3 regions of the Proteus mirabilis HI4320 genome follow, and region 2 is predicted to be linked to each of the others. Evidence: predicted binding sites of a transcription regulator. Region 2 holds the regulator's gene; each other region holds the start of a gene.
The links. The regulator PhoB, encoded in region 2, activates phosphate uptake and scavenging genes when phosphate is short. The targets are predictions, from matches to a motif close to CTGTCATAAAACTGNCNNAT.
Positions count from the first base shown of each region.

Region 1: a site for PhoB is predicted at 2,623-2,642, ahead of glpT (glycerol-3-phosphate transporter). Genes of this name have one in related genera too.
Region 3: a site for PhoB is predicted at 8,716-8,735, ahead of pstS (phosphate ABC transporter substrate-binding protein PstS). Genes of this name have one in related genera too.

Region 1 covers NC_010554.1:3,922,628-3,932,767, forward strand. Annotated here, with positions in the region: gene glpQ (glycerophosphodiester phosphodiesterase) at 1-961, opposite strand, end outside; gene glpT (glycerol-3-phosphate transporter) at 1,095-2,447, opposite strand; gene glpA (anaerobic glycerol-3-phosphate dehydrogenase subunit A) at 2,828-4,486, shown strand; gene glpB (glycerol-3-phosphate dehydrogenase subunit GlpB) at 4,476-5,783, shown strand; gene glpC (anaerobic glycerol-3-phosphate dehydrogenase subunit GlpC) at 5,780-6,973, shown strand; gene PMI_RS17885 (glycerol dehydrogenase) at 7,130-8,233, opposite strand; gene PMI_RS17890 (7-cyano-7-deazaguanine/7-aminomethyl-7-deazaguanine transporter) at 8,554-9,228, opposite strand; gene tusA (sulfurtransferase TusA) at 9,439-9,693, shown strand.
Region 2 covers NC_010554.1:72,485-82,624, reverse strand. Annotated here, with positions in the region: gene brnQ (branched-chain amino acid transport system II carrier protein) at 1-1,178, opposite strand, end outside; gene phoR (phosphate regulon sensor histidine kinase PhoR) at 1,676-2,968, opposite strand; gene phoB (phosphate regulon transcriptional regulator PhoB) at 2,992-3,681, opposite strand; gene sbcD (exonuclease subunit SbcD) at 3,903-5,135, shown strand; gene PMI_RS00240 (SbcC/MukB-like Walker B domain-containing protein) at 5,132-8,857, shown strand; gene PMI_RS00235 (nitroreductase family protein) at 8,987-9,586, shown strand; gene PMI_RS00230 (bifunctional metallophosphatase/5'-nucleotidase) at 9,899-10,140, opposite strand, start outside.
Region 3 covers NC_010554.1:3,165,426-3,175,565, forward strand. Annotated here, with positions in the region: gene hemN (oxygen-independent coproporphyrinogen III oxidase) at 1-406, opposite strand, end outside; gene PMI_RS14265 (DUF799 domain-containing protein) at 1,268-1,924, opposite strand; gene PMI_RS14270 (DUF4810 domain-containing protein) at 1,921-2,271, opposite strand; gene PMI_RS14275 (CsgG/HfaB family protein) at 2,296-2,976, opposite strand; gene PMI_RS14280 (Tex family protein) at 3,431-5,764, opposite strand; gene greB (transcription elongation factor GreB) at 5,946-6,425, shown strand; gene ompR (osmolarity response regulator transcription factor OmpR) at 6,574-7,296, shown strand; gene envZ (two-component system sensor histidine kinase EnvZ) at 7,296-8,636, shown strand; gene pstS (phosphate ABC transporter substrate-binding protein PstS) at 8,839-9,879, shown strand; gene pstC (phosphate ABC transporter permease PstC) at 9,955-10,140, shown strand, end outside.

The sequences.
Region 1 (10,140 bases), 210 kb from region 2:
TAGGTAGTTTATCCACTCGTACCGTAAATGGATGAATGGTTAACTTGTTGGCATGAGCATCGGCAGCCATACCGGTTAAGGTGATTTTATCTGGTGTTGAGTCTTCTTCTACTAACATATGATAATCAGGGCCAATGCCATCAGCATAAGTCGCAATTTCTTTCATGGCGCCAGGTTTAAACATCCAGTCATAACTGTAGTTTGTCCATGTGCCATCTGGTTGTTTTTCATATGTCTCATTCCAATCGGTATAAGCGATTAACTGAACCAGTTTTAAATCCATCCCCATTTGTGGCATCAATTCTGTTTTAATGCGTTTTAGATCGTTAGGATCAAAGGATTGTAGATAAACATTATCGCTCTTTTGGGTATAGCCATACTGTTTTAAGACTTCGAGAACTTTTTTAGTAATGTCTTTCCCTTCTTGTTCATGAAACCAAGGTGCTTTGATCTCAGGATAAATACCAATATCTTGTCCTGTTGATTTGTTTAAGCCTTGGATAAACTCAATTTCTTCTTGGAAAGTGTGGATGCGAAAATCGGATTTTCCCATTGGGAAACGATTTGGATAACTTTGGACTTTTTTACCGTCAACAATATCGAAACCTTCGGTAAATTTCAGTCCTTTGATCTCATCAAGAGTAAAATCGATAGCATAGTAACGGCCATCTTTTCTTGCTCTGTCTGGATAGCGTTCAGCAACATCGGTGACACGATCGAGATAGTGATCATGCAAGACAACCAGTTGGTTATCTTTTGTCATCACCAGATCTTGTTCTAGATAATCGGCACCTTGTGCATAGGCGAGTGCTTTGGCAGGTAAGGTGTGTTCAGGTAAATAACCGCTGGCACCACGATGGGCAATCACTACTTTATCGCTTGCTGCTTGTGCGATTGTACTTAAAGATAGAGTTAAAAGAACGCCCGCCACTAACGGTTTCAGTTTGAAAGGTGTACTCATAAAGTTGCTCCATTTTCATTTTCGTACAATAAAGCTATGTACAGTTGGCAATAAAAAAGCCACATCAGAAAGTTGATGTGGCTTGATTTTTAGAGATGAGATTTAATCAATTTCATAAATAATCAGTTAATGATTATTCATACTTCTGTGACATTTCACGTTTGTGTTTGGTTTCATTTATCATCACGATAAGTAATAACACAACAGATAATACACTACCGCCGATCATGACCATAAAGCCACCGTCCCAACCGAAGTAGTCAACGGTATAACCTACGATAGCACTTGCCGCAACAGAACCCCCTAAGTAACCGAATAGACCGGTGAAGCCTGCTGCGGTACCCGCAGCTTTTTTCGGCGCTAATTCAAGGGCGTGCAGACCAATTAGCATAACAGGACCATAGATTAAGAAACCAATGATTAACATACATGCCATATCAATATTCGGGTTACCTGCTGGGTTCATCCAGAATACGATAGTGGCAATGGTTACTAAGGTCATAAAGAATACCCCAGTTGCACCACGGTTACCTTTGAACACTTTATCTGACATCCAACCACACAGCAGTGTGCCTGGAATACCTGCGTATTCATATAAGAAGTATGCCCATGAGGATTTATCCATGGCGAAATCTTTGACTTCGCGAAGATAAGTTGGAGACCAGTCCAATACGCCGTAACGAAGTAAGTAAACAAATACGTTAGCAATTGCAATCATCCACAGAAGTTTGTTAGGGAAAACATACTTCATAAAGATTTCTTTTGCTGTCAGTTCTTGTTCGTCTGTTTCTTTATAATCAGGTGGATAATCGTTTTTATATTCTTCGATAGGAGGTAGACCACAAGATTGTGGTGTATCGCGCATTAATGCAAACGCAATCATCGCGACTAAAATAGCCGCGAATGCTGGCATATATAATGCTGCTTTCCAGTCGTTAAACCATGCCATACCTAACAGGAACAGCAATGGCGGTAAACCACCACCGACGTTATGAGCACAGTTCCAAATAGAGACGATACCGCCACGCTCTTTTTGTGACCACCAGTGAACCATGGTACGTCCACAAGGAGGCCAACCCATACCTTGGAACCAACCACACAGGAACAACAGCACGAACATGATCATAATGCTCGAAGTTGCCCATGGCACAAAGCCCATAATTAACATCACAATGGATGCAAGAATAAGACCTGCGGGTAAGAAGTAACGCGGGTTAGCACGGTCAGAGAATGACCCCATGATAAACTTAGAGAAACCGTAAGCAATCGAGATCCCTGATAAAGCAAAACCCAGATCCCCTTTAGAGAATCCCTCTTCTACGAGGTAAGGCATTGCTAAAGCGAAGTTTTTCCTTACTAAATAATAAGCAGCGTAACCAAAGAAAATCCCCATAAAGATTTGCCAACGTAAACGGCGATAGACAGGATCTATCTGTTCCTTTGGCAGACGCGCTTTATGTGGCGCAGGTCTAAACAGACTTAACATATTAGCCTCCGATGGCTTTTATTTTAATATGTTGATATTAAACAATGACAAAACGAACAACAAAGTAATCAAAAAATTTTCTTTAACGAACGTAATAGTAAACTTGTTGAAGCAAATTTACTGTGAAGTAATACTCAGTTGTCGAATAATTTTTCAAGATGTGTAATTTTGAGTGATATGTTAACTTTATGAAACACTTTCTGGTAAATAATTTGTGATTAGTATCACATATGTCGTTTTAATTTTTCACTCATGAGCGTTTCTCTTTCGTTTTTGCTCATTATCAAACATTAACCACATTTTTTGTGTATCTTATACACTATAATTAACGTTAAAGAATAATTAAGCGTTTGCTGAATGTAATGTGAGAGGGCATCTCTATGATGAGCGGTTCACCAGTGACAGAAACAGATGTCATTATTATCGGCGGTGGAGCTACGGGGGCAGGCATGGCAAGAGACTGTGCTCGTCGTGGATTACGCTGTATCCTACTGGAAAGACACGATATCGCAACCGGTGCAACCGGTCGAAACCATGGTTTATTACATAGTGGCGCACGCTATGCAGTGACCGATCCGGAATCAGCGCGTGAGTGTATAGAAGAAAACATGATCTTAAAACGGGTCGCTCGTCATTGTGTTGAAAAAACGGATGGCCTTTTTATTACTCTCCCTGAAGATTCGTTAGAATTCCAACAAACCTTTATTCAATCTTGCCAAGCGGCAGGTATTGATGCTCAAGCCATTTCACCTGAAGAAGCTATTCGCTTAGAGCCTTCGGTGAATCCTAATCTTATTGGTGCGGTTAAAGTACCTGATGGTACGGTTGATCCTTTCCGCTTAACGGCGGCCAATATGTTAGATGCACGTGAACATGGTGCGCAAGTACTCACTTATCATGAAGTGATGGGCTTGATCCGTGAAGGCGACCGTGTGAAAGGTGTACGTGTTTATGATCATCAATCTAAAAATATGTATGAGATCCGCGCACAAATAGTGGCCAATGCCGGAGGAATATGGGGACAAAAAATTGCAGAATATGGTGATTTAAAAGTCCGCATGTTCCCAGCAAAAGGGGCATTACTGATTTTAGGACACCGTATCAATAATATGGTGATCAACCGCTGTCGTAAGCCTGCGGATGCCGATATTTTAGTGCCTGGCGATACCATCTCATTAATAGGAACCACCTCAACTCGCGTTCCTTATGATGAAATCGACAATATGTATGTTACCCCTGAAGAGGTTGATATCCTGATCCGCGAAGGTTCGATGCTGGCACCTAAACTGGCTCAAACCCGTATTTTACGTGCTTATGCCGGTGTACGTCCTTTAGTGGCCAGCGACGATGATCCTTCTGGCCGTAATGTAAGCCGCGGTATTGTATTACTTGACCACGCACAACGGGATGGACTCGAGGGCTTTATCACCATAACCGGTGGTAAATTAATGACTTACCGATTAATGGCTGAATGGGCCACAAACAAGATCTGTGAGAAATTAAATATTTCAGCAAAATGTACCACGGCTGAAGAGCCATTGCCTGGCTCTCGCCAATCGGCAGAGCAAGCATTGCGTAGTGTGGTGTCGTTACCGGCGCCAATTCGAGGCTCAGCGGTTTATCGTCATGGCGATTTAGCCAATAAACTATTGAGTAATGAGCGTATTGATAAAAGCTTAGTGTGTGAATGTGAAGCGGTCACGGCCGGTGAAGTTCGTTATGCAGTGAATTCTTTAACCGTGAATAATTTGCTTGATTTACGCCGTCGTACTCGTGTGGGAATGGGAACTTGCCAAGGTGAGTTATGTGCTTGTCGCGCAGCAGGATTATTAAATCGTTTACAAGTCACAACGCCTCATGGCTCCGAACAACAACTTGCCCATTTTCTAAATGAACGTTGGAAAGGTATTCGTCCTATCGCATGGGGTAATGCGTTACGTGAAAGTGAGTTTACCAGTTGGGTGTACCAAGGTTTATGTGGCTTAGATGCCGATATGATTGATAAAACAGCTTCAGTGGAGGCCGATGATGAAATTTGACGTTATCATTATAGGAAGCGGATTAGCGGGACTGACTGCGGGGATCCGCCTTGCTGAAGCGGGCAAATCTTGCGCCATTATCAGTAATGGACAAAGTGCGTTACATTTTTCATCTGGATCACTGGATTTATTAACGCATCTTCCTGATGGCACGCCAGTTTCTCATCCGAAACAAGCGTTATCAACACTGGCACAACAAGCACCAGAGCACCCATATAGTCGTATTGGTGAAGCAAATGTCACTCAATTGATAGAGCAAGCGCAAACGCTGTTATCAACAACGAGAAATTTAGACTATAAAGGTAACGGTGATGAAAACCATTACCGTATTACCCCGGTTGGACGTTCTCGCATGAGTTGGATGAGCCCACAGCGCGTGCCGACTTATAGCGTTAATCAACCATTCCCATGGAAAAAAATAGCGGTGGTGGGGATTGAGGGATTCTTGGATTTTCAACCTCAGTTTGCAAGTAGTACTTTAAATGAACAAGGTATTGAGGCCATTCCTTATCACATTCATTTACCTTTATTGGATAGACTACGTGATAATCCAAGTGAGTTTAGAGCAATTAATATTGCGCGCTATTTAGATAAGCCTGAAAACACGCAAGCATTAGCAGAAGAATTAATTAAACACATAGATAATAGTGTTGAGGCGATTGTACTACCTGCATGTATCGGGCTAGATGAAGAAGCGCCAGTTAATTTATTACAAGAGTGTGTGGGTAAACCAATTTGTCTATTACCGACATTACCGCCTTCATTATTAGGTATTCGCCTACATCAGGCACTAAAACTGCGTTTTCAACAAGCGGGTGGTTTGATCATGCCGGGTGATCGCGCAGAAGAAGCCGATTTAGTCGGTAATAAGGTTGTCGGTATTCATACCCGTAATCATACTGATATCCCTATCCGTAGCGAGCATGTCGTATTAGCCACAGGCAGTTTTTTCAATAATGGCTTAATTGCGGAATTTGATCGTATTTACGAGCCATTAATGGAATTAGATTTATTAGAAAGTTTACCGCGTAATGAGTGGACACAAGTCAATGTGTTTGCCAAACAGCCTTATATGCGATTTGGTGTTAATACAGATAGTCAATTAAGACCGTTAAAATATGGTGAAGCGTTAGACAATGTCTATGCGGTGGGGGCGCTTTTAGGTGGTTTTGATCCTCTAAACGAAGGCTGTGGTGCAGGTGTCTCCATGATAAGTGCACTCTATGCAGCTCAACAAATATTACAGAGTGATAAATCGCAGCACACCACATCTGCGGCTGTGGAGGCAGTACTATGAGTTTACAAGATACCAGTTTTGAAAGTTGTATTAAATGTACAGTTTGTACGACCTATTGTCCTGTGGCAAAGGTCAATCCACTCTATCCAGGACCTAAACAAGCAGGCCCTGATGGTGAGCGTTTACGCTTAAAAGATCCCATGCTTTATGATGAAGCACTGAAATACTGTACTAACTGTAAACGTTGTGAAGTGGCATGTCCTTCAGATGTAAAAATAGGGGATATCATTTCCCGTGCTAAACTTAACTACAATCCTAAAACACCTAAAATTCGTGATGCTATTTTAAGTCATACTGATTTAATGGGAACGCTCTCTACGCCAATGGCGCCGATTGTTAACACTATTACCGGATTAAAACCAGTACGTAAAATCTTGGATAAAGCGCTTAAAATCGACCATCGTCGTGAATTACCCAAATACTCTTTTGGTACATTTAGAACATGGATGAAAAAACAGGTTGAAGAGCAAGCACGCTTTAAAGATCAGGTTGCGTTTTTCCACGGTTGCTATGCTAACTACAATCACCCTCAATTAGGGAAAGATTTAGTTAAAGTATTCAATAAAATGGATATTGGTGTTCAACTATTAAAACGTGAAAAATGTTGTGGTGTTGCATTAATTGCCAACGGCTTTGTGAAACAAGCGAAAAAACAAGCTACCGTAAACCTTGAATCTCTGACAGAAAAAATTGTGGAGAACAACATTCCGGTTGTTGCTACATCTTCTACTTGTACTTTCACTATTCGTGATGAATATGAACATATTCTAGATATTGATACTTCAAAAGTACGGGAAAATATAGAATTAGCAACACGTTATATTTATCGGTTATTGGAAGAAGGGCGTGAATTACCATTAAAACATACCCCATTAAAAGTGGTTTATCATACCCCTTGCCATATGGAAAAAATGGGGTGGGCGGCTTACTCCATTGATTTAATCAAACGTATTCCTGGGGTAGAAGTGATTGTATTAGATTCACAATGTTGTGGTATTGCCGGTACTTATGGTTTTAAATCGGAAAACTACGATGTTGCGCAAGGCATTGGGGCGGGATTATTCCGTCAAATTGAAGAGAGTGGTTGTGATTTAGTCATTACAGATTGCGAAACCTGTAAATGGCAAATAGAAATGTCAACAACCAAAAAATGTGAACACCCAATTAGCTTATTAGCTCGGGCATTGTAGAAAAAATTAATGAGATAACAATAACGTAGTCACTGATTACAATAACAAGCAATTTGGGAATAAAAGTCGATCTTTTATTCCCTTTTTTATTACTTTACATCACATTGTGAGTCAACAGGGTACAGAGCACCCTGTTGGCGCCATTAATATTAATCTTTAATATAACCACTCACGCCCTAATTGGTCTGCTGCCATAATCGCCGCAAACACTTTATCGGAATCAACATCAAATGGCATATTGTAAATTGTTTCACCTTCTGCACAGCTTAATTCTGCGACAGCCATGATTTTTTCATTTAATTCATCACCTGTAGCATGTACGCCTAATTCTTCTAAGGTAACAGGTAAGCCAACTTGAACACAGAAATCGAGTACTTCTTCGATCTCTTCTAACGGGCTATTTTCTAGCACTAGTTGAACTAGAGTACCAAAGGCGACTTTTTCACCGTGATACATTGCATGGCACTCTTCTAATGCAGTGAAACCATTATGTATTGCATGTGCGGCGGCTAATCCGGCACTTTCAAAACCAATACCGCTTAAAAAGGTATTTGCTTCGATAATATTTTCAACCGCAGTAGTACACACACTACGGCTGACAGCCAGTTTGGCTTTATAGCCATCTTCAAGTAGGGTGTGATAACAAAGCTCTGCTAATGCCAGTGCTGCAAGGGTGGTTTTACCTCCAGCCATTGTTTGCTTTTGTGCTCGACTACAGGCTCTTGCTTCAAAATAGGTCGCTAAGGCATCTCCCATCCCTGCCACTAATAAACGTGGTGGTGCTGAGGCAATTACATTGGTATCCATAACAACGATATCAGGATTTTTCGGGTAGAAAAGATAGCTATCAAATGCGCCTAATTCTGTATAAATAACAGAAAGTGCGCTAGTAGGAGCATCGGTTGATGCGATAGTCGGAGAGATCACCACAGGTAACTGGCATTTATAGGCGACGGCTTTGGCGGTATCAAGGGTTTTTCCTCCCCCAACACCAATGATAACAAGAGCGGCTTGTTGTTTGGCTATCTCAACTAAGCGGTCAATCTCTTTATGTGTACATTCACCGTGAAACTGTTCAAAGTGTCCATTGACTTCATACTGTGTCATGCTGTCTTTGACGATGCTGCCAGCCAGATCCATGACAAACTTATCAGCGATAATCAATGCTCTCTCACCCAAAGGTTTTGTATATTTCCCAATATGATATAACGCATCAGGCCCTTGGATATACTTCGCTGGGGATTGAATAACTTTTAACATAATAGACTCCTACTATCTTCAAAAGAGTAAAAAATCTTTATGGCGGGGAATATCATCTTAACCGAGATGGAAAAAAGCTGAGATGATCCAGAATACTATTAATAGTTTAATTGATAATAAAAATATTATATTGAAACGGGTTAATTTTTGTATTGCTAGGCAATAAAAGTCTTACTCTTTATCATTCATCAATAGTAGTGCGGTGTCTTCACTTATTATGCTAAATAATGGTATTTATTGCCGGTAGATCAAGGTATTGGTAAAAGTAAGCTAAGGCTTTATTGTGCAAAGAATAAAGCCTTATTGGGGGAGTCAATCAGCTAAGGACGGATTTGAGCATAGCTTTGTTGTTGATTTTCTTGTGCAAAAAAATAGCGCAAAATAAAGTTCAATAATACGCCATAGGCCGGTAAGAAAAACAGCATACAAATCGTCAATTTAAAAGTGTAATCCACGAGCGCTATTTCGACCCAATTGGCCGCCATAAACGCATCTGTACTGCGATAAAAGGCAATAAAAAAGAAGGCAACAGTATCTAAGAAATTACCAAAAAACATCGCTGCACTTGGTGCTACCCACCATTTTTGTTGCTGTCTTAAACGATTAAAGACAGAAACATCCATAATTTGCCCTAACACATACGCCATAAAGCTTGCTGTCGCTATTCTTGCCACCATGATATTAAAATCATTGAGTGAGGCAAAACCTTGCCAACTTCCTTGGAAAAAGAGTGTTGATATTAGGTAGGAAATAGCTAATGCCGGTATCATAACGGCAGTAATAATGCGTCTTGCCAGAGGGGCTCCATAGATACGAACAGTTAAATCTGTCGCTAAGAAAATAAATGGAAAAGTAAATGCACCCCATGTGGTATGGAAGCCAAAAATAGAAATAGGCAATTGAACAAGATAGTTACTAGAAGTGATTATCAATATATGAAATAACGAAAGCCATAATAGCGCCGCCGCTTTTTGGCGGGAGGTAAACCTATACATAAATTGTACCTTTTTAGTGATTGGGGTGAGGGAACCCAATAAAACGTATGATTTTCTCTCATCAGGAGAGGATGCGCATCATACTCTTGTTGCGCAACAAAAGCAAAGATCGGCGATAACTCAACGTGAAGTTGATGAATGTGCCGTGATGTGCGAGGCAAAGCGAGATATAATAGTGCTATCTGTTAGTGCGAAAAAATGGTTAATACAATGAATGCCCAATTTGATGATGCGACAAAAACATTAGATACCTTAGGACTACGTTGTCCTGAGCCTGTTATGTTAGTGCGTAAAACCATAAGAAATATGGCTCAGGGGGAAACACTGTTGGTGATTGCTGATGATCCGGCTACAGTGCGTGATATTCCCGGTTTTTGTCGTTTTATGGAACATGACCTATTACAGCAAGAGACGCAAGCAACACCTTATCGTTATTTGATCCGCAAAAAAGAGGGTCAGCTGTAAATCAGCTTATCTTGTAAAAAACACGCTTATCAAGCGAGATAAAGCATGGCTTGTCTCGCTTGTGGCTCTTTCTTTCAAGGCAAAAGTAGCTCTCCTTGCCTTTTTATACCTCATATAAAATCTATTTACCTCATGAATAAATGCAATGGTTTTATGATGAATTAGTCATGTTTTTTCTAAGAGATTATTTTTCTATATTTATAGGTTTATGTGAATTAATAGATTTATTGTATTAGTTTCGTATAAGAAACAATTAAAATAATTTTATTTATCTCTTTTGTATTATTGTGAAAATAGTATTTAAAAATGTTTGTTTATTCATCGTTTTAATGATGAAGGGATAATTATTAGTTAATTTTTTGCTCTTTTTGTTTTTCCTAAAAATGCTATTTTAGTGTTTTTTATAATAGAGTTTATTTTATTTAATTTGTTTTGTTTCAATAAGAT
Region 2 (10,140 bases):
AAATGATCGGACGCTTTAATGGCATCAAAAATGCCAAAAAATAAGCTTATTGCCATTGCAGGGGCAATAATACGGCTTGGATTATGCCAAAAACGTAAAGTGAAACTCATCAGAATAATCACAATACAAGGAGGATAAATCATCACCAGAACAGGAATAGAGAACGCAATCAGTTTACTTAAACCAAGATTAGAGACTACCGCGGAAAATACAGCCAAAATCAATACTAATGTACGATAAGAAATAGGCAAATAGCGGCTAAAAAACTCCGCACAAGCACAAGTTAAACCTACCGCTGTCACCATACAAGCTAAGAAAATAAGCAGAGCTAAAAAGAAACTACCAAAATTACCGAAAGTATGTTGCACATAAGCATGTAAAATATCTGCGCCATCTTTTGCTTCTGGAATAATGCTGCCGCTAGCAGAACCAAGCTTAAATAAACTAAGATAAATCGCCGTTAATAACACCCCCGCGATAATTCCCGCCCACATAGTATAACGTGTTAATAAAGACGAATTATCAATCCCTCTTGAGCGGGCCGCATTGACAATAACAATACCAAAGACCATCGCGCCTAACGTATCCATGGTAAGATAGCCATTAATAAAACCTTGGGTAAATGCCATATCTTGATACGCTTGTGTAGCGGGGATCGGCGTTCCTGCTGGCCAAAATAGCGCAGCTAAACCTAATACAGCTAAGGCTAAAATTTTAATCGGTGCCAGAATGTGACCAACACTATCAAGTAATTTTCCCGGATACAGTGAAATACCGATAACAATTAAAAAGTAAATAACACTATAAATAAGTAAGGCAATATCACTATCACCCACTAAAGGGGCAATGCCAACTTTAAAAGAGACCGTTGCGGTTCGCGGGGTGGCAAATAAAGGGCCGACAGCAAGATAAGCGACTATTGCTAATAAAAGTCCCATAGATTTACCAATGGGGGTGCTTAATGCTTCAATTCCCCCTCCCACTTTCGCTAATGCCACCACTGTTAGCACAGGTAAGCCAACTCCGGTTAGCAAAAAACCAATGGCCGCAGTCCAAACAAACTCCCCTGATTGCAACCCCACCATCGGGGGAAAAATAATATTCCCTGCTCCAACAAATAGAGCAAAAGTCATAAAACCTAATGCCAGAATGTCTCTGGAAGTTAATCGATGTGCCATAAGATTTGTTAATATATCGTTATTAGATGGTTAATTTACATTTACTATATAAAGTAAATACAACAAAAATATCAGCAGTATCTATTTTGCTTCATGATGGGTTATTCAGAATAATATTTAAGAATAACCATTTTACACAGAGCAATTACATATTAAATAGAAAAAAGCGCCGATAACTGCTCACAAGTAAAACTTTTATAATGAAAAAAGGCAATAGCTGATCTAAAAAGCAGAATAATCATCTAAAGTATTTTTTCAGGCCAGTGATAACTGTTATATATCGCCAATTATCCCCGATATGATTTGTATATTTTTTACTCACCAAACAGCAATCTAGCCATCAATTAAAGTTCCCATTAATTAATAATATTAAAATTTAACGCTACGATATTAGATTTTATTGATATTGATTTGATGGGTATATGACAAAAATACCTTTATCACCTCTTTTAAAAATAGGTAATAAAGGTACTAATAAAATAAGGATAAAAACGAAATTATTTTTTTTCTGTTAACAATGTTTGCGGCATGATAAAAGAAAAAGTGCTTCCTACACCGACTTTACTTTCAATATTCAGTATTGAGTGATGATGTTGTAAGGACTTTTTGACAATCGCCAATCCAAGCCCTGTACCACCTGTGTGGCGGGAGCGCGCTTTATCTACACGATAAAAACGTTCGGTTAAGCGCGTTAAATGTTCAGCACTGATACCCGGCCCATTATCTGACACACTAAACAACATACCTTGTGGTACTTTTTTCCAACTCACGCGAATAGTCGTACCCTCAGGGGTATGATTTATGGCGTTATAGACAAGGTTAGATACGGCACTACGCAATTGCTCTTCATTACCACGAACAGCCCATTTATGGTCAATATCAAAGATGATATTTTGTTGTTCTTGGCTTAATGAGTGCGCGTCATGCTCAAGCACGCTTAATAGCGCAGGCATATCGACAACCGTGTTCAAATCAATATGAGGCGCAGATTCAATACGTGAAAGCTGTAACAGTTGTTGTACTAATAAGTCCATACGCTTTGCTTGCTCTTGCATGGTCTTAATCACTTTATGTTCAGCCGGGTTTTCTGCGGTATTCTCTTCCATCATCTCAAGATAGCCTTGAATAACCGTTAAAGGTGTTCTTAATTCATGGCTCACATTAGCAAAAAAATCACGTCGCGAATTTTCTAACTTATTCTTCTCGGTCACATCGCGAGCAACCATTAAACGTTGATCATCCGCATAAGGCATCACCCGAAATTCAACAATAGCACCATTATTTAATGCAATAGTTAAAGGGCGGCTAAAATCGGCGACGGTGAAATAATGTAAAAAATCGGGATAGCGCAATAAATTAAAAATATTTTGTCCATTATCATCAGGCCAACGAAAGCCTAGAAGATGCTGAGCAAGACTATTACACCAAAAGATATTTCCTTCATTAGTGATCATCACAACGGCATCTGGTAGGCTCTCCGCCCCGCTACGAAAACGCTTAATTAAATCACCTAATTCTCGACGGCGTTTACGGTTACGTTGCTGTGTTTGTCGTATACCATAAAAAATAGGCTCCCAGCCCCCTTTCCCTTCTGGGGGTAATACTGATCTATCGAGCCATAACCATTTAGATAATTTCATTAAATTATAGGCGTGCCATATCAAGGCACTCAGTAATGAGACCACGAGCAACCAAGGAAGGTGGCCGATAAATAGTGATAATACAAAGGCAGGTAAACAAAATAGAAATAGCCCCCACACGAGGGCTTTCCATGAGAGTCGTTCTAACACCAGTTAATTACTCCCTTATCAACTCAAAATCGAGCAGAGAAACGATATCCCGTTCCTCGTACCGTTTGTATCATTCGGTCATGGCCATCTTGCTCTATAGCTTTACGCAATCGACGAATATGTACATCGACAGTACGATCTTCGACATAAACATTGGTGCCCCAAACATAGTTTAGCAACTGCTCTCGGCTATATACACGTTCGGGATGGGTCATAAAAAAGTGGAGAAGTTTAAATTCGGTAGGCCCCATATCAATGGGTTTATCTTGACTGGTAACTCGATGTGAAACAGGATCAAGACTTAATCCATTAAATTCAATCACATCTTCTGCCGACATCGGTGACAATCGTCGTAAAATAGCCTTTACCCGAGCCACCAGCTCTTTAGGCGAAAAAGGTTTAATCACATAGTCATCTGCGCCTGTTTCGAGACCTTTGACTTTATCTTCTTCTTCCCCTTTTGCTGTTAGCATAATAATAGGAATATCACGGGTATTATTTTCACGCTTCATCTGTTTAATCACTTGGATACCCGAGCCTCCGGGGATCATCCAATCTAATAAAACCAGATCAGGGTAAGGGTCAATCAGAAAACTCAATGCAGTATCATAGTCCTCAGCTTCAATAGGCTGAAAACCATTTTGCTCTAATACAAAACAGATCATCTCTCGAATTGCGGTTTCATCTTCAACAACAAGAATACGCCTTGCCATACTCTATCCTGTGTTATTTATATAGAGGGTCATAATGATTATGAGGCACTTTTATGACAGATTTATGACTGACTATGACAATACTGGAATACAGTGTCATTGTTAAGGTAAATAAGGCTAAAATTGGTGTGATTTCACTCAAAATACGTAGCTCATAGGTGGATTTTCACTAAAAAAGTAAGGTGCGCTATACTGACGGCAGTTAACATTAAGGGATAGCAATGCGGATTATTCACACCTCAGATTGGCATTTAGGACAATATTTTTTTACAAAAACTCGCGCCCAAGAGCACCAACAATTTCTCGATTGGCTATTAGCGCAAATCCGTGAACAACAAGTTGATGCAGTTATTGTTGCAGGGGATATCTTTGATACTGGCTCCCCCCCCAGTTATGCCCGAGAGCTTTATAATCGATTTGTCGTCGCAATAAGAGATACTCAGTGCCAACTGATTATTTTAGGGGGTAATCATGATTCTGTGGCAACGCTAAATGAATCTAAATCACTGTTAGCGTGTTTAAATACCACCGTCATTGCTAATGTTCACACTGAAACCCCACAAGCCCCTATTATTCTTTATCAAAAAAATCACACACCTGGAGCATTACTTTGTGCAATCCCCTATTTACGCCCTAGAGATATGATAAATAGCAAAAGTGGGCAATCGGGAGCAGACAAACAGGGCGCTTTAAAAGAAGCGATCGCAGATTATTATCAACGCCAATATCAAGCCGCGCTCGACTTACGAAAACAACTCAATGTTAACATCCCTATCATTGCCACAGGGCATCTGACAACGATTGGCGCCAGTGTTAGCGATTCGGTACGTGAAATTTATATCGGCACATTAGAAGCCTTTAACGCAACCCTATTTCCTCCATTTGACTATATCGCCCTTGGTCATATTCATCGCCCACAGCGCGTCAATAAATCGGGTCATATTCGCTACAGTGGTTCACCTATTCCATTAAGTTTTGATGAAAGTGCACAACAGAAAAGTGTTTGTCTTATCGATTTTGAGCAAGATAAGTTAGCGGAAATGACACTATTACCCATCCCTGAGTTTCAGCTATTACGCACTCTTTCAGGCTCGTTACAAGAAATTGCCACACAACTCGAAAAGTTAGCAACACAATATAATGAAATGGATACCACGATTTGGCTAGATATTGAAGTTTCAACTCAAGATTATCTCAGTGATATTCAAACCCGTATTCAAGAGCTAACTCAATCGCCACTCTTTGAAGTGATCGTATTAAGAAGAGCGAGAAAACAACGTCAAGCACTGATGCAAAATGAGAAAGAAACCCTAACTGAACTGACTGTATATGATGTATTTGAAAGGCGCTTAGCTCAACACCAGTTTGAAACCGAGGAAGACAAAATACGGTTAACCACACTCTTTAAGCAAGCGGTTGAAATGGCAGAGCAAGAGGATAACAACGCACGATGAAAATCTTAAGTCTGCGCTTTAAAAACATTAACTCACTCAAAGGCGAATGGAAAATTAACTTTGATCAAGAGCCTTTTGTTAGCAATGGACTATTTGCCATTACAGGCCCGACAGGTGCGGGTAAAACCACGCTCTTAGATGCAATTAGTTTAGCGTTATATCACAGAACGCCACGCTTAGATAAAGTAACCCAATCTCAAAATGAATTAATGACTCGTCACACTGCAGAATGTTTAGCTGAAGTGGAATTTGAAGTTAAAGGGGTTGCCTATCGGGCATTTTGGGAACAACGTCGTGCGAATTATAAAGAAGAGGGAAACTTACAAGCCCCACAGGCTGAGTTAGCAAAAATTAATCGTTTAGGCGGTGAAGATAAAGTTTTAGCCAATAAAATTAGCCAAGTAAAAGAAAAAATAATCTCGATCACCGGATTAGATTTCGATCGCTTCACTAAATCCATGTTGTTATCACAAGGGCAATTTGCTGCATTTCTCAACGCTGATGACAAATCTCGTGCAGAGCTACTTGAAGAGCTTACTGGTACAGATATCTATCGCCATATTTCACAAACAATTTTTAAACATTGGCGCGAAGAAGAGCAGGCTTTAAACACGCTAAAACAACAAGCTCAAATGATGGCATTATTGGATGCAACAACACGCCAAGAGCTATTAACACAACAAGCCAATATTCAAACACAAATAACAAGGTTACAAAAAGAGCAACAGGAATACCAAGTTGCTAAGCAATGGCAAGAAAAAGCGCTAGAAATTCAGCAACAACAACAATCAGCCCAAGCGGGACTCTATGAGGCTCAACAGGCATTAATTATTGCTCAACCCGATATTCAACGCTTAGAAAAAAATGAGCCAGCAGAAAAAATTCGCCCTCTTTATGATGAAAAAAATCGTCGTCTTACAGAGCAAAACTATTTAGCAACACAGTTAACAAGCTTAAAAACAGAAAAACAGGCTATTGAACAACAAAGCCTACCTATCAATAAAAAATTGGCAGCCTTTCATGAACAATTAAAAACGCATCATGAGAAAAAACAGCACACTTTACAGTTAATTCGTGAGAAGGTACTGCCTTTAGATAATCAATTGGTGCTGTTACAACAAGAAATTAGTACTAATAACCAACACAAGCATAAATTAGAAAAAATATGCGCTGAATATCTGCAACATTCTCAGTTAGCCGAGAAAAAATTAATCACCACACAACAACAAGTTAATCAATTAAATAACGACTTAACACAACACGCCTATCATGCACAACTTGCGGAAAATCTACCCTTATGGCAACACTATTTTCAGCAATATAATGAAATATCAAACCAATATCTTGCCAACCAAAAACGAGAAACAGCAGAGCAGGAAAAAGTCATAAGTTTGGAAAAAGCATTACAACAAGCTACCCAAACATTAGCCACCCAACAAGAGCAACTTAATTTACAGCAACAGCAACTACAATCTTATCAAACACAATTGGAAGCGCGTCAAAAAGCAGACAAACCCGATGAAATAAAACCGCGATTACAACAAATTAATCTGCAAAAAAATGCATTGGCAAAAATTATAAATTTACACACTCAATTACAACGTAATGGCAAAGAGCAGCAACATTATCAAACTACATTGAGTGAAAATCAGCAAAAAATAGCGACTCTAACCCAAACGATTGCAGAAAATGATCTGGCACTAAAAGAGAAAGCACAACATCTTAAAGATTTAAATGACAACTATCTTTTGCTACAAAAAGTCGCCGAATATGAGCAAGAGCGTGCACGTTTACTGAAAGATAAACCTTGCCCTCTATGTGGCTCAACACAGCATCCTTATGTAGAAACCTATCATGACATCAAACCAGATGAGACAAAGCTACGTTTAGAAGCATTACAACAGCAGGTGCATTCACTCACCATCACCTTAGCCGAACAGCGAACCCAACTGGTAAACTATGGCTCACAAAATAGCACCTTGAGTGACAATATCGCTCAGTTAACCCAAGAGAATAGCGTACTGACCCAACAGTGGCAGACGTTAGCACAAGCACACCATTTACCGTTAGTTGATGATGCAGATAACTTACTGACATTAGAACAATCATTAAATCAGCAAGAGCTTATTCTCACAGAAAAACTTGACAGTTATCAGCAATTAGAAGCCCAAACACATCAAAAGAATACGCATTTTCTCAATGCAAAAGAGCAATTTAATCAACAACAACAATCGGTTAAGCAACAGCAAAATGATTTAGATTATTTGCAAAAAACAATCAAAACCTATCAGCAACAAAGCGAGCACTTGCACCAACAGCAACAACAATTAGCACAACATATTCAGTCAGCGATTGAAAAACAAGGCTATACACTCCCTGAATTTGAGCAGTTCACGCCATGGTTGGCAGCTCGTCAACAAGAGCACCAGCAATATCAAAGTCAGTTAAAAGAGCTTCAGCTATTACAACAAAGCCTACGTGAACAGCAAGTGACGCAAAATGAAAAAAAACGTTATTTAGCAGAAAAACAGGCTGAACTTGAGGCGCTATTAGCAAAATTAAGCCAACAACAGCACCAACAAACACAATGGCAGGATCAACGACAAGCCTTATTTGGTTCACAATCTGTAGAGCAGGTACGTAGTGAACTTGATAAACATAGCCAATTTTTACAAACCCAGATTGAGCAATATACTCAAGAAAAAAACCAACTCGAAAACCGACTTAATCAATTAATTGGCCAATATCAAGAGAATGAAAAAGCCCTACAACGAGCAATAACACAAGCACAACAAGCCACTGAACACTATCAACACGCGTTAAAAGAGAGTCTTTTTGCCGATGAAAATGACTTTTTAGCCTCTCTATTATCGGTAGAGGAAAGAACACGTCTACAAGAGCAGCAAAAACAGCGACTTGATAAACTTTTACAAGAAAAAACGCGCCTTGAGACTCAAGAAAAAGCCTATCAACAACATTTATTACAACAACCATTACTCTCAACCCAATGTACTGCTGAGCAATGTAATATCCATTTAGACGACTTAGCAAAGCAACACAAAGCGTTGCAAGAAACACTATTTAGTCTGCAAATACAATTACGCCAAGATGATGAAAAACGGATAGAGCAACAAACACTATTAGCGCAAATAGCCAAACAGCAAGCGCATTATGATGATTGGAGTTATTTAAATGAGTTAGTTGGCTCTGCATCTGGTGATAAATTTAGTCGCTTTGCCCAAGGGTTAACCCTCGACCATCTTATCTATCTGGCTAATCGTCGCTTAGAAAAACTACATGGTCGTTACTTTTTACAACGCAAAACGACAGGTAGCCTTGAATTACAGATTGCCGATACATGGCAAGCAGATGCTCTACGCGATACACGTACACTTTCTGGTGGAGAGAGTTTTTTAGTCAGCTTATCCCTTGCCTTAGCGTTATCTGATTTAGTCAGTAATAAGACGCAAATTGAGTCACTCTTTTTAGATGAAGGCTTTGGCACCCTCGATCCTGATACACTAGATATTGCTTTAGATGCCTTAGATAGCCTTAATGCTTCTGGCAAAATTATTGGTGTGATCAGTCATGTTGAAGCGATGAAAGAGCGTATTCCGGTACAAATAAAAGTGAAAAAAGCGGGGGGTTTAGGAATAAGTCAGCTAGCACCTGAGTTTAGATATGGTAATAAGAGCAATGAAAATCAATCAGTTAAAGACTAGCTCTAATAATTTGATGTAAGTGGTTAAAATTTTTAGATATCAATAAATCACCCACAGCGTCTATAGTATGTGCATAGATTAGCTCAGGCTAAACAGCTTTAAACGCTTATATTTATCAAGGAGATAAGCATGTCTAACGCATTCACAGAATTAATGAAAAAACGTAGAACAATTTATCATTTAGGTAATCAACTGCCTATTAGCGAAGACAGAGTTGCTACGATCATCAAAGAAGCGGTTAAAGAAAGCCCTAGCGCATTTAACTCACAAACTTCTCGTGTTGTTGTTTTATTTGGTGAACAACACCAGAAACTATGGAATATCGTTAAAGATACTCTGAAAAAATTAGTCCCTGCGGATGCATTTAGCGCAACAGAAGCCAAAATTAATAGCTTTGCTGCCGGTGCAGGCTCCATCCTTTATTTTGAAGATACTGATATCGTTAAAGGGCTTCAAGAGCAGTTCCCACTGTATGCTGAAAACTTTCCTATTTGGTCAGAGCAAGCCAGTGGTATGGCTCAGCTTTCTGTCTGGACTGCCCTTGCGGCTGAAAATGTAGGGGCATCACTGCAACACTACAATCCAATTATTGATGATGAAGTTCACGCAACTTGGGATATTCCTCGCCATTGGAAATTAAGAGCACAAATGGTCTTTGGCTCTATCGAACAAGAAGCAAGTGAGAAAAATTATATTGAAGATGACGCTCGTTTTAAAATCTTCAAATAATAGACTTTAATATAGACATCTGATCCAAATACCCTCTTTTTATTTTCATTCCTTGCCCACAGCCTCTGTGGGCTTTTTTTTGCCCACGACAAATAACAAAGGGAGCAATAAAAATTTTCATGAGAGCCTATATGTAATAAATACAGTTCCAGCTTATTGGCACCCCATGAGTAAAAAAACATAAAAAAAGAGCAAAGTGCGTAATGAATACAAAGGTAGGGATGGACCCTTTGTGTTCAACACTTTGCTCTCTTTATTTAGTTACGCACCTCTCGTAAGAGGTGCTATTTTCACAAGGCGTATGAAAATATGTTATTTACGAGTAATGTTGTTCGCTTTTGGTTGAGCAATAGGTGACTGCTCAGCAAAGTATTTCACTACTGCATCAACATCTGGCACGCTGTAAACCGGATCTTTACCTTCTTTCAGTACAGAGAAGTTACTACCACCTGTTGCTAAGTATTCATTTGCAACTACACGGTAATTCGCTTTCATATCCACAGGCTTACCATCAATACGCATTGATTCAACAATCACACGTTGTCCAACAGGTG
Region 3 (10,140 bases), 970 kb from region 2:
AATGAAAATGTTGTCTTAATAAAGCGACTAAGCGACTAATTTGCTGTTTATCAAGAAAAGTGGGAGTACCGCCCCCCCAATGCATTTGGGTCACTTTTCTATTTTTAAAATAGCGAGCGCGATTAATAATTTCTTTTTCTAAAACATCAAGATATTCATCAGCTTTATGTTTATGGCGCGTGATAATTTTATTACAACCGCAGAAATAACATAACTTATGGCAGAAAGGAATGTGAATATACAGTGACAGAGGTCGTTCGGGATAACGCTTTGTTGCTTGTTCGAAATCCGCATCACTATATTGCTGATTAAATTCCAATGCCGTTGGGTATGATGTGTAGCGCGGACCTGAATAGTTATACTTATGGATCAGGTCAAGATCCCAAATAATTGTTTGTTCTGACATGCTTCTACCTTCCAAAAGTGAACCGCCGATGTGCCATACCAGCCAACAGACATTATGACCACCAGAAATAATAGTGTAACCAATAAATGCTTAACTGAACACGAGAGAAAAAAAGATCCTGTTTTTGACCTTTTCACTCTATCTGTAAATAATCACTCAAGTAAAAAATATGATATAGATCACATTAAACGGAAATAGTATTACTGTTAAAATTTATTTATGAATAAATTAAGTTTATTCAATATGTTAGTAGCGCATTTTAATAATACATCTTTTTTCGATTATTTTTATAACACATTAAAAAAAATATATTACTCAAAATACACTTTAAAATAAATAAATATATCGTTTTATTAATTTTATTATATTTTTATTCTCTCATAATTCGATAGTTATAATTATAATGATAATTAGCCCTTTACCTAATTTATAATATTACATACTCTATATTTAAACATTGATTAATATCCAATTAAGTCGTGTTTTGATTTAAATTTGAGGCTCAGTAAAAGAATAAAGGTCGCTATATTACAAGGAAAGATAGCACTCCCCATTACCTTTTCGCATTCATTCTGATATTTCTCTTATTTAATCGTCTCTTTATATATTCCGAATTAAGGATTATGCGCCACGGAAGGAAATGGACAATCAACCAAGGATGGTTAGTTCTCTGCGATATATCATTTCCCCCCTTAATGTTTCACTCTCAAATCAGTAGTCTCACGCTGTTTATATAAAATGCAGATAAAATCACCCAATATAAATAAGAATAATTATTATTTATAATAGATAAATAAAAACGCGGCTTATATTTACAATATAAACCGCGTCTTTTAAAAGAGTAATCACTATAACAAACTGTTATTGTCCCTCTTTTTCATAGTGGGGAGAGCGAGGACCATATAAGATCCCATTGGCATGTCCAGCAGAGAGTAAACGCACACTTGCTACTCCTGCAATTTCGTGACTTTTATCTGCAATAGTATCAACAATTTGAGTCACTACTGCAGAAACTAACATGCCCACCAAACCATTCGATGCTGTATCCCCTTCTGCACTCGATGCACTGGCATGTCCACTCCACAGTAAGGCACCATTACGTAAATCAACCAATTTAGCACTGGCACTGACACGCGTCTCACTGGCGATCACTTGATAAGAAGTACCATATTGGGTGACATCCAAATAGAGCACAGAATCCGCACCAAAAATCTCACGTAACTTACTAGGACTCACCGCTTGGATATCGCTTCCCGTTGACAAACCATTTTGTTTAAAGGTCTCTTCAACAACGGCGACAGGAAAAACATAATAGCCAGCTTCCGCCAAAGGATAAGTCACTTGAGATAAAAAACTATGGGCAGCTTCTACTTCTGGAGTCTGATTTTTAGGTAACAGCACTAAAATGCTTTTTGGTTTACTTGCTTTAAAGGCGGTATAGTCTGTTTTGACTGGCTCTGCACATCCTGATAACACAAAAGCAAATGCCACAAAAACTAACGTTAAAATGCGATTCATTTTTGTGCTCCCTTATTTTTCATCAGAAAATCCATAAACTTTGCTGATTCAGGATAAAGAGTTTTCTCCTGATCAAACTCACTCATGGCTAAGTCTAATGCGCCAGTGGTCACATATAACATGCCCAAATGTGCATGTAACCCCGGTGGAACGCCTAATGATTTCGCTCGGGCAACCTCAATGCTTTTTTTCAATGCATCGATTTGCGCATGAGGATCACTTTCACTTTGTTGATAATATTGATATACCACCGTTTGATAACTATCCCAGTTATAAAGAGGCTTTGGCGCTTGGCACCCAACCAATAACAACGAGGCAAATAGCAACCCCAGCAATGATTTTGACATTTTTATATCCTTATAAAATTGGGGTTACTGCTCAGGCTGCCAAGCATGGCTTTCAATCCCTGCAACTAAATTATTCACCGCTTCACGAATGGCTAAATCAAGCACTTTACCATTAAGTGTTGAGTCATAACTTGCTGTGCCACCAAAACCAACAATCTCACGATTAGAAAGCTCGTATTCCCCCGCACCTTGCGTAGAGAACACCACTTCAGAGGTATTCACATTCACAACATTTAAGTTCACTTTGGCATAAGCAACTTGGGTTTTTCCACGTCCTAAGATACCAAATAGTTGGCGATCACCTACTTCTTTGCGACCAAACTCTGTCACATCACCAGTAATAACGTAAGTTGCGCCTTTTAATTGCTGACTTTGGCCTTTAATCTTCGCTTCTTGTGTTAACTCCGTTAAGTTAGCGCGATCTAAAACATTAAAACGGCCTGTTTGTTGTAAATGTGTAATTAAAATCGTTTTAGATTGATTACCCAATCTATCCACACCATCAGAAAAAATACCATTCATGTAATTAGAACGGTTATCAAACTTACCAATAGCAATGGCACTCTTAGGTCCTGAGTAAGTCGTATTATAGGTAGCCACTTTAGCAACCTCTAAAGAGCGAGAAGATTCTGAGGCACAACCTGCTAGTAATGAAGCAGAAAGTAAAACTACTCCTAATGATAATTTATTAAATGTCATTTTCATCATCCAATATCGGTGAAATAAACCTATCGTCATTGATTTTTTGTTGTGCAAATCCTATGACGAACAATAAAATAAGATAAATTTTAATTTACGTTTCTATTTTACCCGCCATTAAACCATAACAGTAGTAAGGTTAATAATGGGATCAACTTATTTTTAATATAAAATTAATCACCCATAGGGAAAATAGAAAAATGTTGATAAAAGAAACAACAAATGAATATAAAGATAAAATACGTTATATTCTATCTATTATATTAGCAATATACCTTAAGTTAGATAAAAGCAGACTAAGACAAAAGACTAAAAGTATATTTTATATTAACAAAATAATTTAATTGCTGATTACTTTTGGCTTTTTATTCATCAAACCATAGATTGAGTGAATAGTTATGAAACGTGAAGTAATACAATTTATTACTTCACGTTAATATTGATGGCTACCTATAAGATATTAGCGTTTTTTACCAAATGCTGCGGCCAATGCATCACTCATCGCACTATTACCTGCATTGTTACCCGTATTTGATTGGCGGTTTCTGGTCGGTTTTTGCCCGCGACTATGTTTAGAAGCATTATCCTTAGTCACTGACTGACGTTTATGATCACTATCAGCAGCCACTTCATCTAAACGCATGGTTAACGCAATACGTTTACGCGGTAAATCGACTTCAAGGACTTTTACCTTCACAATATCGCCGGTTTTTACCACAGTATGGGGATCTTCAACAAATCTATCCGACAGTGATGAAATATGCACTAATCCATCTTGGTGTACCCCAATATCCACAAAGGCACCAAAATTAGTCACATTAGTTACAGTACCTTCCAATATCATACCACTGACTAAATCATTCATTGTTTCAACACCTTCGGCAAAGGTGGCTGTTTTAAACTCAGGTCGAGGATCACGCCCCGGTTTAGCAAGCTCCTTTAAGATGTCATTAATGGTAGGCAAACCGAACTGCTCGGTGACAAACTCTCTGGCATTGATTTGTGAAAGTAATGCACTATTGCCCATGACTTGATCAATTTTTTGATGTATTGATTGCAAGATATTTTCAACAATAGGATAGGCTTCTGGGTGAACCGTAGAGGCATCAAGTGGATTTTTACCATCACGAATACGTAAAAATCCTGCACACTGCTCAAACGCTTTAGGCCCTAAGCGCGCCACTTTGAGTAACTGTTTTCTATCCACAAAACGGCCATTTTCATCACGCCAAGCAATAATATTTTGAGCAATAGATTGGCTAAGCCCCGCCACTCGCGTCAATAGCGGTACAGAGGCTGTATTTAAATCAACACCGACACCATTTACACAGTCTTCAACAACAGTATCTAATTTTTTTGCCAATAATGTTTGGCTCACATCATGCTGATATTGACCCACCCCGATAGATTTAGGATCAATTTTTACCAATTCCGCCAATGGATCTTGTAAGCGACGAGCGATAGAAACAGCGCCACGAAGAGAAACATCCAGATCCGGAAATTCTTTAGCTGCCAGCTCTGATGCCGAATAAACCGATGCCCCGGCTTCGCTCACGATCACTTTTTGTGCTTTAACTTCTGGGTAGCGTTTTACTGTATCAGCAAAAAAACGCTCTGTTTCACGTGATGCAGTACCGTTACCAATCGCCACTAACTCTACATTATGCTTAATACATAATGCCGCTACACTAGCAGCGGCTTTATCCGCTTGTCCGGTATGAGGATAAATAGTATCTGTCGCAATCAGCTTACCGGTACTATCCACCACCGCGACTTTAACCCCAGTACGTAAACCAGGATCTAGCCCCATCGTAGCTCGCATACCTGCAGGTGCGGCCATTAAGAGATCTTTTAGGTTACGTGCAAACACATTAATGGCTTCATCTTCCGCTTTCTCACGTAACTGACCCATTAACTCAGTTTCAAGATGCATTAACACTTTTATACGCCAAGTCCAGCTGACAACGGCTTTACGCCAACTATCCGCGGGTTGATTATTAAGACGTAAACCTAAATGCTCCGTAATCAACTGTTCGCCATAGCTCTCTTTGGGGGCTTCTTCGAATTGTGGATCAGGATTAAGTGATAACTGCAAAATACCTTCATTACGACCACGAAACATCGCTAATGCACGGTGAGAAGGTACATGAGCAATCGGCTCATGAGTATCAAAATAATCGCTAAATTTAGCGCCTTCTGCTTCTTTTCCGTCAACAACTTTGCTAACAAGATGCGCATTTTTCCATAAATATTGGCGAACTTTAGCTAATAATCCAGCATCTTCTGCAAAACGTTCCATTAAGATATAGCGAGCCCCATCTAAGGCTGCTTTACTATCATCTATGCCTTTTTCAGGGTTGATATATGCACTTGCTGCGTCTTCAGGAGTATGTTGTGGTTCATTCCATAACAAATCAGCTAATGGCTCTAAGCCATTTTCAATTGCAATTTGTCCACGAGTACGACGTTTCGGTTTATAAGGAAGGTAGAGATCTTCAAGTTCTGTTTTACTTTGCGTCTCATTAATCGAAGAGCGTAATTCTTCTGTGAGTTTCCCCTGCTCTTCAATTGATTTTAAAATAGTTTGGCGACGATCATTGAGTTCCCGTAAGTAACTCAGGCGGGTTTCCAATTGACGAAGCTGAGTATCATCTAACCCACCAGTTACCTCTTTTCGGTAACGGGCCACAAAAGGCACCGTATTCCCTTCATCCAGTAACGTAATGGCCGAAAGTACTTGCTGGGGCTTTACTGATAGCTCTTGTGCAATAATTCGGCTTAATGATTCATTCATAATATATTTACCTACCGAGAGGAGTGGTTAAAAAAGATGGCTATTATACACGCGCAATAAGAAAAAAATTCCGCTTATTATAGGCCAAGCATGACATTTATGAGGAAAATAACAGATTATTCTGTGATTCGCGCTATAGTATCTGTATGAAATTCAATGTTGATGATCGTATTTATTGGTAATGGCAAAAAGTAACTATATTACTCGTGATGGCTGGCATGCCTTGGATAAAGAGCTAAAATATCTTTGGAAAGAAGAGCGTCCTCGCGTCACTCAATCGGTCTCTGAAGCAGCGGCTCAAGGTGACCGTTCGGAAAATGCTGAATATATCTATGGTAAAAAAAGATTACGTGAAATAGACCGACGAGTTCGTTTTTTATCCAAACGTCTTGATGAATTAAAAATTGTTGACCCAGATCCTCGTCAAGAAGGAAAAGTGTATTTTGGCGCTTGGGTAACCCTTGAAGACGATGATGAAAACATTAAGACATTTAGACTAGTCGGCCCTGATGAATTTGACCCAGCAAAACAGTGGATTTCTATTGATTCCCCTGTCGCGAGAGCGCTGATCGGTAAAAAAGTGGATGATGAAGTTAGCGTGCAAACGCCAGGTGGCATCGTTAATTACTGCGTATTATCTATCAAATATTATTCGGAATAAGATAAATAAATAGTGTGATATTCTAAGATACAAAGTCAGAACAAGTTTTGCCTATAAATCATTAATATTTATTCTTTGTTTTTGGTTTAATATTCTTATCAATGATAGAATTCGCTAATAAAAGCATTTGCACTTCGGGAGCTTAAAGATGCAAGACAGTTATAAAGTGCTGATTGTGGATGATGATTTACGTCTACGTTCACTATTAGAGCGCTATTTGACAGAGCAGGGTTTTCAAATCCGCACCGCGGCAAACTCCGATCAAATGGATCGTTTACTTACTCGCGAATCTATCCATCTTATTGTCCTCGACTTAATGCTTCCTGGCGAAGATGGCTTATCTATTTGTCGTCGCTTGAGAAGCCAAAACAATCCTATCCCTATTATTATGGTGACTGCCAAAGGGGAAGAAGTTGACAGAATTGTCGGACTTGAAATTGGTGCTGATGATTATATCTCAAAACCATTTAACCCAAGAGAGCTATTAGCCCGTATTCGTGCGGTGCTTCGTCGCCAAGCCAACGAACTACCGGGAGCACCTTCACAAGACAATGCGATTGTCTCATTTGGTAAATTTAAGCTTAACCTCGGTACGCGGGAAATGTTCCACGAAGATCAACATATGCCTTTGACCAGTGGTGAATTTGCCGTATTAAAAGTCCTTGTTTCACATCCCCGAGAGCCATTATCACGTGATAAATTAATGAGTCTGGCGCGAGGTCGTGAATATAGTGCGATGGAGCGTTCTATTGATGTGCAAATTTCTCGTTTACGTCGCATGATTGAAGAAGATCCCACCCATCCTCGCTATATTCAAACGGTTTGGGGACTGGGTTATGTCTTTGTACCTGATGGAACGAGCGTATCATAATGAGAAGGCTGAGGCTTTCACCCCACAATAAGCTCACTCGCTCTCTATTTCTGGTTATCTCATTACTTTTTTTTAGCTTGATAGCCAGTTATGTTGTTGTACAGCATCTTATTGTCGGGCCAAGCCTCCAGCAATTTAATAAAGTATTAGCGTATGAAATTCGTACGCTAGTACCGGAAGAACTGATCTTAGTCGATGGCACCCCACTTAAAATTTCTCCCGCTCTACGTAATAAAATTTACAACGAGTTAGGTATCTCATTTTTTGATAAAGACGCCGCTTTAAAAGCTGGTTTAGAGTGGGCAAGAGAAGATTTAGAACTTAGCCAGCAGATGACGGATTATCTCAATAGTGATACGACGATTTGGCTAGAAAACACCCTAGAGTATCCTATTTTATGGATTAATACCCAACTCTCACCCACGCTATGGATACGCGTACCACTTACCGAATTAGGGCAAAATTTCTTATTACCCGTTTATCGGCAAGCCATTATTTTTATCATCATCGTAGTGGCATTTTTCTGGTTATATAACCGTTTTCAAAATCGTCCATTGCATGAAGTTGAATATGCAGCACGACGCATTGGTAAAGGGGTGATCCCTCCGCCAATACCTGAATCTGGCACTGCTGAAATGCGTTCAATTATTCGAGCATTTAATCAAATGTCATCAGATATTCGCTCATTAGATAATGATAGAACACTGGTGATGGCAGGAGTAAGCCATGATTTACGCACTCCGTTAACGCGTATTCGTCTTGCTACAGAAATGATGAGTCCTGAAGATAGTTATCTTGCAGATTCTATCAATAAAGATATTGAAGATTGCGATGCCATTATCGGTCAATTTTTAGACTATATGCGCACAGGCAAAGAGATGTCTTTAGAATTATGTGATATGAATGGTCTATTGCGAGAAGTGATCTGCGCTGAATCTAACTCAGGTAAAGTCAGCGAAGAGCATTTATACCCTTATCCTATCAATATCACAGCAAACCCAATTGCCGTCAAACGGGCGCTTACCAATATGATTGTTAATGCCACACGCTACGGACATGGTTGGATAAGCATCACAAGTAATCAAAATGAAGAATATGCTTGGTTTCAAGTTGAAGACGATGGTCCAGGCATTGCCAAAGAAGATAGACAACGTTTATTCCAACCCTTTGTTCAAGGGGAACAAGCTCGAAGTTCAACCGGTGCGGGTTTAGGTCTATCCATTATTCGTCGGATCATGGATGCCCATGGTGGCTTTGTCGAACTCGGCGATAGCACGAAAGGCGGGTTACTTATCCGTGCCAACTTTCCGTTAAAAGTGCAAGAAGACGAAGATGATTAATATCCTCACTTTTCAACGTTAACGCCCTTCTTATTCTTTCTCACCTATTTTTATGCATTATTTTCACTCTTTTTCTGCTTTGTCATAAAACTGTCACAATTAAGACATTTAATTGTCATCTAACTGACCTATTGTCTGTGCGTACCGTAACCGAAGTTGATAGATGTCGAAAAGTTATTCTACCTATCCCACAGGAGGGATTATGAAACTGATGCGTACCACCCTGACCAGTGTCATTGCCGCTGCACTTTCAATGACGGCTCTTTCTGCACAGGCAACGACCTCACTGACTGGTGCTGGCGCAACGTTCCCTGCTCCAGTTTATGCAAAATGGGCAGATAGCTATCAAAAAGAAACTGGCAACAAAGTTAACTACCAAGGCATAGGCTCTTCTGGTGGTGTAAAACAGATCATTGCTAATACTGTCGATTTTGGTGCTTCTGATGCACCATTAGCTGATGAAAAACTCAAGGCTGACGGTTTATTCCAATTTCCAACTGTCATCGGTGGTGTGGTGATGGCAGTCAATATCTCAGGTATTAAATCCGGTGAGCTTGTCTTAGACGGTGAGACTATCGGGAATATCTACTTAGGCAAGATCCAAAAATGGAATGATCCTGCTATAGCTAAACTAAATCCAAAACTCAATCTACCTGACCAAAACATTGCTGTTGTTCGTCGTGCTGATGGTTCAGGCACATCATTCGTTTTTACTAGCTACTTATCTAAAGTAAATAGCGCATGGAAAGATGAAGTAGGCGCAGGCTCTACCGTTAAATGGCCTACAGGCTTAGGTGGTAAGGGAAATGATGGCATCGCAGCCTTTGTTCAACGTCTACCAGGCTCAATTGGTTATGTTGAATACGCTTACGCAAAACAAAACAATCTTGCATATACTCAATTAGTCACTGCAGATGGCGAAGTTATTCCTCCTACTGCCGATAGTTTTAGCGCAGCAGCGAGAAAAATTGATTGGAGTAAGAGCTTTGCACAAGACCTAACGAATCAAAAAGGCGAAAATGCCTGGCCAATTACTTCTACTACCTTCATTTTAGTGCATCAAACGCAAAAAGATGCGGCTAAAGGAAAAGAAGTACTGAATTTCTTTAACTGGGCATATGAAAAAGGCAATGATGAAGCGAAAAATCTTGATTACGCCGTATTGCCAAAAGAAGTGGTAGAACAAATTCGTGCCGCTTGGAAAACAAGCATCAAAGACAGTAATGGTAAACCAATTTACTAACCAAAGGGTTACCATTAAAAAATAGATTAACGTTCACCCCCTGCAACACAGGGGGTAATAAATTAAAGAGGCTTTATGGCCGAGCATACAACGGTAATAAAGGCCCCGAGTAAACGAGGGGACGTTATTTTTAGCGCACTAGTTCGACTAGCTGCGTTAATTACACTTTTGCTTTTAGCAGGTATCATTGTTTCACTGATTTTCGCCTCATGGCCAAGTATTCAACAATTTGGTCTGTCATTCTTGTGGACGAAAGAGTGG